3 regions of the Anaerosporomusa subterranea genome follow, and region 1 is predicted to be linked to each of the others. Evidence: riboswitches for the same ligand, from Rfam matches in the RefSeq annotation. Region 1 holds a riboswitch; each other region holds the start of a gene.
The links. A riboswitch is a leader RNA that binds a small molecule or an ion and turns the genes downstream of it on or off. The one in region 1 is predicted to bind cyclic di-GMP.

Region 1 (3,239 bases):
TCCGATAAAGCTGCTAACTGACATCTTTGACACTGAGCATGAAGAGTATATTGCCTGGGTGCATTGTCTACAGGGAAATGACATCCCTGAGACGGAATTATCGATGCAACGGCGAGAGCAGCAGCTGACTGTCATTGTCTATGCTGCACAGATAGATTTTGCCGGAACGCCGCATCTGCTGCTCAGTTTAATAGATAGTACTGAGAAATACAGCCGGATCAAACTGTTGGAACAGCTTGCCGCCAGGGATGATATGACCGGATTATTAAATCGCCGTGCATTCCGGGAAAGCTTGGAATCAACATTGCTAAAATCGAAGGAAGAAGAAAGCGAGTTTCTTCTAGCCTTTATGGACTTGGACGATTTGAAAAAGGTCAACGATACCTATGGCCACCGGGAAGGAGATTGGTATATCAAGACGTTCACATCTCTTCTCCGCAAGGCGTTGCGTAAAACCGACATTGCCGGCAGGGTCGGCGGCGATGAATTTGCCGTAATCTTCACCCAATGCTCGCGACATTATGCCGAACAGACGATTTGGCGCCTTCAGCAGCAAGTGGAAACCATTGCCTCATCGTTAGATAAACCTTTCATCATGGGCGTGAGTATCGGCTTGATCGCGATAGAGAGCTGGATGGAAACTGATGCTGACAGCTTATTGAGCATAGCGGATGATGCCATGTATAAGCAGAAATCTCGCCACTGTCGACAAAAAGTACGCAGCATTGACAAAATCAGGTGGGGTCGGTAGCGAAGCCAAAATCGGCCTGCTCAACAAAATCCCGTGGAGGCAAACAAATAAATCAGCGAACGACTTTTAATATTGGGCAGTGGGGAAAAATCCGGATTGTATTATATTATCAAATTAGAGGGATTCTCTTTTACTATGAAGAATCTTATCGCAAAAGTTTATCTTATTCATCCTAAAATTTCAAAATAATTGTATAATATACATGCTAAAAAGTATAACAAGATATACATTGGCAAACCTTTTGAAAAGAAGGGACGCAAAGCCGTGGGTCTAAGGACGATTTAAGTCTATGATTGCCTGGTTGCATTTAAAGTGTATTATAAATGCAACCAGGCAATTTTTTATGGAAAAGATACTATTTATGGCGATAAAACTGTTAAAACGAATAGTAGAATTAAATCTGCAGAAATAGCAAAAGGGAGGGAATCTTACGCAAAAGAAGACATTATTCTTCCTTACTCTGGTAGTTATGATTAGTATACACTTTATATTTTCCCCCAAAGCGACGAATACAGAACTAACCGCTGTCAAAACAGTAACTCCGGCAGAAAGCCAGGGACTCCACTTTCTTCAGACAAAAATGCAAACCTCCCAGGGATTAATCTATTATTCGGTCGAAGATAAATCGCCTGCGTCTTATAGTGTGTTGGAATCCACGGGCCAGGCAATGGAGTATGCTGCTTTAATTGGCAATAAAAAGCTATTTGATGATTATGCCGGGCTTGCAGACAAGTATTTTAAAGACCCGTCAGGTTATTATTATTGGAAAATCGATGTTACTACAAAAAAAGGCGACGCTTCGTCTGCCTTTGTCGATGATTTACGATTGGTTAAAGCCTATTTTATTGCCAACGAAAAAAAACTTGGCAACTATAATAAACAACTCGAAAAAGTCTCTGAAACAATTTTTCAATTTGACATTGATACAGATGGCTTTCCTTGTGAGTATTATGATGGTAATGCAAAGCAAAAAGCGACTGTAGTTCCGCTATTTTACTTAGATGTCGATACCTTGCGAAAGTTAAGTCAGTTTAACGGCAAGTGGTTAGTCCCTTATCAACATGCCAAAGATATCCTGCTCAGTATGCCGGAGAATAAGCATGGCTTTTATCCGATCAAATTCAAAATACATACTAAGCAGTACGTTTGGGGTTCTTCCATCAACATGGTCGAGAATTTATACACTGCAATTGATGCTTATAACGCAGGCCGAGATACCCGTGCTTTGGTGACCTTTCTGAAGAATCAGGTAACGCAGGGAAAGGTTTTTAATCATTATTATTTAAACGGAACACCGGTTGATCAAAACGAATCCACAGCAGTCTATGCGCTGGCGGCACGATTCCTGGCGCTTAACAACGAAAATGAGGCCGCTAAAGCATGTTATCGCCGCACCTTAGAATTTCAAATTAGTGACAAAGAGTTTTTTCAGGGCGGGTTTGGTGAAAGCACGACCGGATTAGTCTATGCTTTTGATCAACTAGAGGCGCTACTAATGTTGAGGATGGTGGAAGCAGCAGATGTTAGCCAGTGATACGTATTTACGCCAAGATAGAATCTACTTTAATTTAATTATGGTCTTTGTGTTGGCAGTCGCAGCCGTTGCCTTACTTTATGCACCAAGTATTGGCTCTTTAACTCTGTTTGTTTTGGTCGCCGCCATGATCTTCAATATGATTTTAACGTATAATCTCGGTTTGCAGCGAGGCCTGATAGCAGCAATTGTATTAACGTTTATCTATGGCAGCTATATTATTTATGAAATAATGATTCATAGAATTGCTGAAGTTAACTTTGCCTATATTGTCTGGTTATTTATTTACCCGCTAAGCAGCTTATTATCAGGTCAATTAACGTTGACCGTATCAACTTACAAACGCGAACTAGAAAATAAAAGAAGCCTGGAAAAGCTGGTGACTCTTGATGCTGCCACAGGCTTTTACAACAATCAGGGATTTTTCAGGAAATTAGACGAAGAATTTTTGCGGGCTAAACGATACAAAACATATTTCTCGATTTTACTGATAAAAATATCCAATTTTGACGAATTGCAAATTATTTATGGAGAAATTGATTCCGTAAAGATTCTACAAGCAGTAGCAACGAAAATAACTGCTCAGACCCGTATTTCAGATATCAAATCCTTAATCGAAGAAAATATGCTTAGTATTGTGCTAACCGAAACGAATGAAGAGGGAGCTAAAGTTGTCATTGAGAAACTACACCAGGCGTTAGATACCATTGCAACCGAGATCAAAGGCGTCAAAAAAGTAATCAGAATTAAACCGAGCATCGGAATTGCCAGTATTAGAGAAAGTGACACAGATGTTTTGGAGATATACGACAGAGCCAAAGGAGAACTTAAGTATGACAGAGGTTAGTAAGAAAGCAATTGTGCTTTTCTTACTTGTCGCACTTACCACAGCTTGCTTCCTGCCAATGTCCGTCCACGCCAATGAAAAAGTAAAGACCTATATTATTTATGACA
Region 2 (3,239 bases), on a different contig from region 1:
TTATTTTACAGAGAGAAGGAGTAGTTGTTTATGAAACCTTTGCAGGGAATTCGCGTATTGGATTTGAGCCGGGTGTTAGCTGGTCCGTATTGCACTATGATGTTAGCTGACTACGGTGCGGATGTTATAAAAATTGAGCCACCGAAAGTCGGTGACGATTCACGTGCCTATGGCCCGTTTATCGGCAAAGAAAGCGCTTACTTTATGAGCCTTAACCGGAATAAGCGGTCAATGGTTCTGAATTTCAAACGCCAGGAAGATTGTGATCTTTTCAAAGAAATGGTCAAGCAAGCGGATGTGGTTGTTGAAAACTATCGCCCTGGAACGATGGAGAAATTTGGACTTGGCTATGAAGAATTGCAGAAAATCAAACCAAACCTGATTTATGCTGCTTGCTCAGGCTTTGGCCAGACTGGCCCATATGTGCATAAACCTGCCTATGATATCATTGTACAAGCAATGGGCGGTATCATGAGCGTCACTGGTCCGGAAGGCGGCGAACCGACACGGGTCGGCGCATCGGTTGGCGATATTATTGCCGGACTGTTCACCGCCATTGGCGTTATGATGGCCCTTCACCATCTTGAACGTACCGGTGAAGGCCAGAAAGTTGATGTCGGTATGCTCGACTGCCAGGTAGCAGTGCTCGAAAACGCAATTTCCCGTTATTTGGTTAGCGGCGAAGTACCTCAGCCGATTGGCAACCGCCATCCGTCCATCACCCCGTTTGCAGCCTATACGGCAAAAGACGGTCATATCATTGTCGGCGCTGGCAATGATCGTTTGTGGGAAAAGCTCTGCAATCTTCTCGAACGTACTGATCTGATGGCAGATGAACGTTTTAACACCAACTTAAAGCGGACTCAGCATGTAAACGAACTTAAAGTTATTCTCGATGCTGTTTTCAAGGTTAAGACGATTGATCAATGGATGGAAGCATTGGAAACAGCAGGAGTTCCATGCGCGCCAATCAACACTGTTGACAAAGTCATTAATGATCCGCAGATCAAAGCCCGTGAAATGATCGTAGAACTTGAACATCCGATTGCTGGTCATATGAAAGTTCCTGGAGTGCCGATCAAGTTCTCGGCAACACCTGGTTCGGTTGACACCCCGGCACCGCTCTTGGGTCAGCATACAGAGGAAATCCTAAAAGAGATGCTAGGATGGGATGAATCAAAGACCAGAGAATTCTTTAGCGCTAAGTAGAAATAGTGATAATGCTAAAATAATATAAACACCAAAATATGAAGATGTTTGGCAAACTTATCGAAAGATAAGGACGCAAAGCCGTGGGTCTAAGGGAGTTTTCCTATGATTGCCAGGTTGCCATTGCATAAAATAAGACCAGGCATTGGCCTGGTCTTATTTTATGCTGAGATTGAAATTTTTGAGGTGGTGCAACGCAGACAATCCCTGAATGCTTAGAACTGCTGTTACCGTTTGGAGTTTATAGCAATGAATAATAAAAGCGTTCAAACTCCATTAGTAACCCAAGTATCTGACCAGATAAAGGAAATCTCTACTGCTATTGAACAGATGGCTATCGGCAGCCAACAAATTGTCACAGCAGTGAATCAGATTGATAACTTGAGTAAAAAGGCATCTGGAGAAGCCGAGACAGTATCGGCAGCCACCGAGGAGCAGTCGGCATCAATGGAAGAAATCGCCTCCTCCAGCCAGAGCCTTGCCCGCTTGGCGATGGACCTCCGGGAAGCTGTTAGTAAATTTCGGGTTTAATTTTGATCGGAGAAATCAAGTAATAAATAAAACAAATCAAGCGCCACGAGGTAACTCGTGGCGCTTGATTTTTAAGGAAAACAATGGTTATCTGGGAACTGGCAGTTAAGTTGAGACATTGGTAGTGAAAAGGAACGTGATAAAAGGGCATTGATATCTATTGCTGATAATATATATAGGTTGCAGGCACCGTGCTAGTTTGACGATTGCTTTTGCAAAAAAAGGGATTTATAAAATTGTATGGAATTATTTGGAATATAATATTTGGAGGGATGCAAGTGAAACATTATATCAAGTCTAAGTTATTGCTTTTGATGGGTGTTTTCATTATATTTATTGGTTGTAGTCTTCCACAACCAGTCGCGGCAGCAGATAATGGTTTGAAGTACACGATTGTTGTATCGAAATTTGAAAATCGATCTAACTGGTCAGGTCAATTCAGTCTAGGCGATGCATGGGGTGCTGTTTTGACAGATATTCTTAATCAGTCTGGAAGGTTTATCGTACTTGCTGAGAATGATATGCGTCAGGAAGCGATGAGTGAACGCAACTCTAATCCTCATGCAATTCCGGCGCAGCTCTTAGTAAAAGGAGTTATAACCCATGTACAAAATACGGGAGGCCAAGCCGGTGGCATTGGTATCCATGGTCTTTATCTTGGTGGTACTAACTCGAAGTCTGAGATCAACATAACTATGTATGTTGTTGAGGCCGGTACCGGGCAAGTGTTAGCCTCTAAGAGTGTTGTCGGCAAAGCAGTAAAAGGCGGTATGGTTGTTGGCGGTCGTGGCGCTGTCTTTGGCAATTATGGTGCGGAAAATCTGGGGAAGGCTGTTGAAAATGCCGCTACCCAAGGCGTGGATTGGATGATAACACAATTACCCAAGATTAGATGGACTGGTACTGTGGTTATGAATAATAATGGCAACATTTATATTAATCGAGGCAATCGTGAAGGTATTATTAACGGTCAAGAATTTATAGTCGGTTCCTTTGAAGTATTGAGAGATCCAACTACCGGTGAAGTACTTGATGAAATGGTAACAGAAACGGCGCGGATTCGCGTAGTATCTGTTAAGGAGAAGATTTCTATCTGTGAAGTAATTTCCGGTAGCGCTGATAGTATCCAGCAAGGCATGAGAGTAACTTTGCCCTAAAAGAACGGACGTAGCCTACCTTTTTTGTGGCACCTTAGAGTGGAGTCCCATTTTACATTGACTTATGAAGGCGGCAATCCCGTGACCTAAAGTAGGTCGCGGGATTTTCTTAATATCTTGGATTATTCCGAACGGCCTCCCTGTTTGAATCAGGTCGAGAATTCACGAGAACTCTTGAAGGAGTTTATTGCTTGGTGAGGAAGGTAGAATATAGTACAGTACGGGAAGGTGAATTTTATGAGTGCTACAAACAATAAAAGCCATCGGTCTAGCTTGCAGCAAATTGCACGCCAGGCGATGCTGGAACGAGGGCTTCTTCCCGATTTCTCTTCTGAGGCTATT
Region 3 (3,239 bases), on a different contig from region 1:
TTTATCTGAATATGAGCGAAGGTCAGTTCTTTTATATATGCGCGGTTATAAACAGCAGGATATTGCCGAAGAATTAAACATTAATACAAAAGTAGTAGACAATGCCATTCAACGAGCAAAGAAGAAGATCTATCAGCACGTTGTTCAGCAGAACGAAAATTATACGATTGGCATGTTAAGTTAATAGCTATCTAATAACAACAGCCTGCAACATGTGAAAAGCAAAATGCAGGCTGCTTATTTCTTAAAAAGATGCGGCGACTTCCTTTGCCGCCTGCAAGATGATTTCCGCGCAAGCTCTGGCATCATTGGCGGCATCGTGATGTTGAAACTGAAAGTTCAGGTGGTTGGCGACGGTGTTCAGCTTGTGATTTGGCAAGCAAGGCCAGATTCTTCTGGCAACTGCCAGCGAATCAATTACCTGAAACTCCGGCGCTGGCAGCCGGTAATGGCTAAGTACTGCCCGCAGTACGCTGATATCAAAGGTGGCATTGTGGGCCGCCAGAATCTGGTTGCCGATATACGGTTGAATAGTTGGCCACAGTTCCTGAAAAGATGGCTGATTTTTTACAACCTCATATGTAATCCCGTGAATATCGGTGAAGGTAAACGTTGTCGATGGCGGCTTAATTAACCAGGATTGGGTATCAACAATATTTCCGTTTTCAACAACAACGATTCCCAACTGGCAGGCACTGTTTCTTTGGTGATTAGCAGTTTCAAAGTCGATGGCGGTAAACGTTTGACTGATAACAGGCTGAGTCCGGCTATTTGTAGAGCGGCTGTTCATCGTAATCCTCCCCTCGCAATTTAAATGCTCTACGATAATCAACCAATTGTCACCCGGTTTCGTCCTGCCCTTTTACTTTGATACATCAAATCGTCAGCCCTTTTGACAATGGTTTCGTTGGTATCATTCTCATTAGCTAAGGTTGCTCCCATCGAGATCGTGACAGTAATCGTCTGTTCCATAGTTCTAACTTCTGACTGCTGGACGAGAACCCTGAGTTTGTTAGCGATACGTTCCAGCTTAACACTGTCGAAGCAGCCAGAAAACAGGATAATAATCTCTTCACCGCCCCACCGAATAACATGGTCGCCATTCCGAACATTACTAGCCAACGTTTTTGCCACCATTTTTAGTACTAAATCGCCAACTTCGTGTCCGTAGACATCATTAACATTCTTAAAATTATCGATATCGGCAAATAAAACCCCTATTGATTGTCCGCCTTTTCGGCATTCAGAAACTTTTGCACTCAATAAAAATTCTCCGTATGAGCGAGTAAATAATGCGGTAAGTTTATCGATGTTCGCTTTGTCTTTTAGTTGCTCTAATTCGCTGTATAATGCGGCATGTGGCGAGTTATCCACAAAAACTTCTACTGCCCCCACAATAGTCCCGGTCTCATCTCTGATAGGGATTATTCGCACAGATACAGGAACGCGATGTCCCTCTTTATGTCTGAAAAATACTTCTTCTTCTCGTATCATACCATCACTAAGCGTCTGTGTTACCGGACAACGGACTTCACAAAGATTATCGCCGTTTTCATCGATATGCGCAAGCATATCGATGCAGTTAGCAAGCGCTATCTCACTGGTAAAACCAGTTATTTTTTCAGCGCTCTTATTCCAGTAGATTACCTTCTTGCTTGTGTCAAGAAAATATACACCTTCATAAAAATTGTCCAATAAATTTTTGCAAATCGAATTCGGAAAATCCATCAAAACCGCCTCCGATTAAAAAAATGGATAATAAAAAACTCCCATTTTGCGTTCTTCGCAACCTGGCAGTCGTAAACAAATGTTCTTAGACCCACGGCTTTGCGTCCTTACCTTTCGATAAGTTTGCATATGGAGTTTAAAATTAAGGCTTGTTAAGAATATTCTTCTTTTTGTCCCTATTTCCTTCTTTTAAAATTGCAATAGCATTATTCGCCTCAGTTCAGCCATACTGCAACCTCCACATACTCCTCTCCCGCCTCCTGAAGGGTTGCCAGACCTGACGTCCAGTCGGCGATCTGCTGGTCAAAGCTAGTGTCATCAGGTCGTCGTAAGACATAGAGAGTCGCCTGCTCGCTGAATGTCTTGTCTGTGACTGTATAACCGTGATTCCGCAAATGGTTTTCCAGTATCGCCAGCAAGGAGTAGTCGCAGTTGACCGCTAGCCGCAGATGGGGTTGCATCTCGACAATGCCGGCAGCGCAGACTGCTTCTGAAGCGGCCTTGCCGTAAGCGCGGATCAGACCGCCTGCTCCCAGCTTAATACCACCAAAATAACGAGTGACAACAATGACTGTATTGGTTAGGTTTTGTTTTTTGAGAACCTCGAGAATGGGTTTACCTGCTGTACCCGAGGGTTCACCGTCATCATCCGCCTTTTGTATGTCTGAATGTTTGCCGATAATATAGGCAGAGCAGTTATGGTTGGCATCCCGGTGCGCTTTCTTTACCTGGTTGATAAAGGAAGTCGCCGCTTCTTCTGATTCGACGCGGGCAACATGACCGATGAATAGTGAGCGGTTAATCTCAATGCGAATTTTGCTTTGTTCTTTGACTGTATGGAAGAGAATGCTCACGGCGACACCTCATTCTGTTATACTATGGCGAATTAAGCATATCCTAAATTACTTAGAAGCCATTAGCACTTCAGCATTCTGTTATACTATTGACAAATTAAGCAGGATTTTCCTTTTCTGCTGTCGAATTTCGTTATCTAAATCGTTAAGCAATGTAATTATTAAGCCGTATTCCAAGAAACTACTTTTGCAGGAGGACAGCATGCGTATCAACATTGGGACACAAATTCTAGCAGTTTGCATCATGATCGTGATAGCCTTTTCCGGTCTTAGCATCTACACCTATTTCCAAATTGACGCAGTTCAGGTTGGCTATGATGGAGTTATCGCCCGTAGCGTGCCACTGGTAATTGAAGTAAAGGATCTAAATATTGAACTAAACAACCAAGCAGCACTGGTTCGCGGCTTTATTCTATCAGCTGATGAGAGGTATGTCCAGGACTACAACTCGTCCCGGCAAAGAATGGACAAGACGGTAGCCAGCCTTGAACAAAAGCTGATTACACCAGAAGGCAAGCAGAAGGTAACTGCTCTTAAGAACGTGCTTGCCGACTATCATCAAGTCTCTGATCAAGGGATTCTCCTCAGAAAGACTAAAGGACAAACCGATGCTTTAGCTGCTGTAGCCGCGGCAAAAGCAAAGGTTGAAGCAGCTGA

Region 2: it holds a riboswitch for cyclic di-GMP, as region 1 does, so the genes downstream of both, AXX12_RS00070 (methyl-accepting chemotaxis protein) here and AXX12_RS02675 (hypothetical protein) in region 1, are expected to answer to the same signal.
Region 3: it holds a riboswitch for cyclic di-GMP, as region 1 does, so the genes downstream of both, AXX12_RS08195 (GGDEF domain-containing protein) here and AXX12_RS02675 (hypothetical protein) in region 1, are expected to answer to the same signal.

What each region holds. Positions count from the first base shown of each region.
Region 1 covers NZ_LSGP01000006.1:114,632-117,870, forward strand. Annotated here, with positions in the region: gene AXX12_RS02670 (sensor domain-containing diguanylate cyclase) at 1-751, shown strand, start outside; cyclic di-GMP riboswitch class I at 973-1,060, shown strand; gene AXX12_RS02675 (hypothetical protein) at 1,221-2,285, shown strand; gene AXX12_RS02680 (GGDEF domain-containing protein) at 2,272-3,132, shown strand; gene AXX12_RS02685 (DUF2334 domain-containing protein) at 3,119-3,239, shown strand, end outside.
Region 2 covers NZ_LSGP01000001.1:18,540-21,778, forward strand. Annotated here, with positions in the region: gene AXX12_RS00065 (CaiB/BaiF CoA transferase family protein) at 31-1,209, shown strand; cyclic di-GMP riboswitch class I at 1,250-1,334, shown strand; partial or broken gene AXX12_RS00070 (methyl-accepting chemotaxis protein) at 1,486-1,740, shown strand; gene AXX12_RS00075 (CsgG/HfaB family protein) at 2,019-2,897, shown strand; gene AXX12_RS00080 (RNB domain-containing ribonuclease) at 3,135-3,239, shown strand, end outside.
Region 3 covers NZ_LSGP01000017.1:139,103-142,341, reverse strand. Annotated here, with positions in the region: gene AXX12_RS08205 (sigma-70 family RNA polymerase sigma factor) at 1-184, shown strand, start outside; gene AXX12_RS08200 (3'-5' exonuclease) at 245-790, opposite strand; gene AXX12_RS08195 (GGDEF domain-containing protein) at 829-1,728, opposite strand; cyclic di-GMP riboswitch class I at 1,782-1,866, opposite strand; gene AXX12_RS08190 (YigZ family protein) at 1,944-2,582, opposite strand; gene AXX12_RS08185 (methyl-accepting chemotaxis protein) at 2,785-3,239, shown strand, end outside.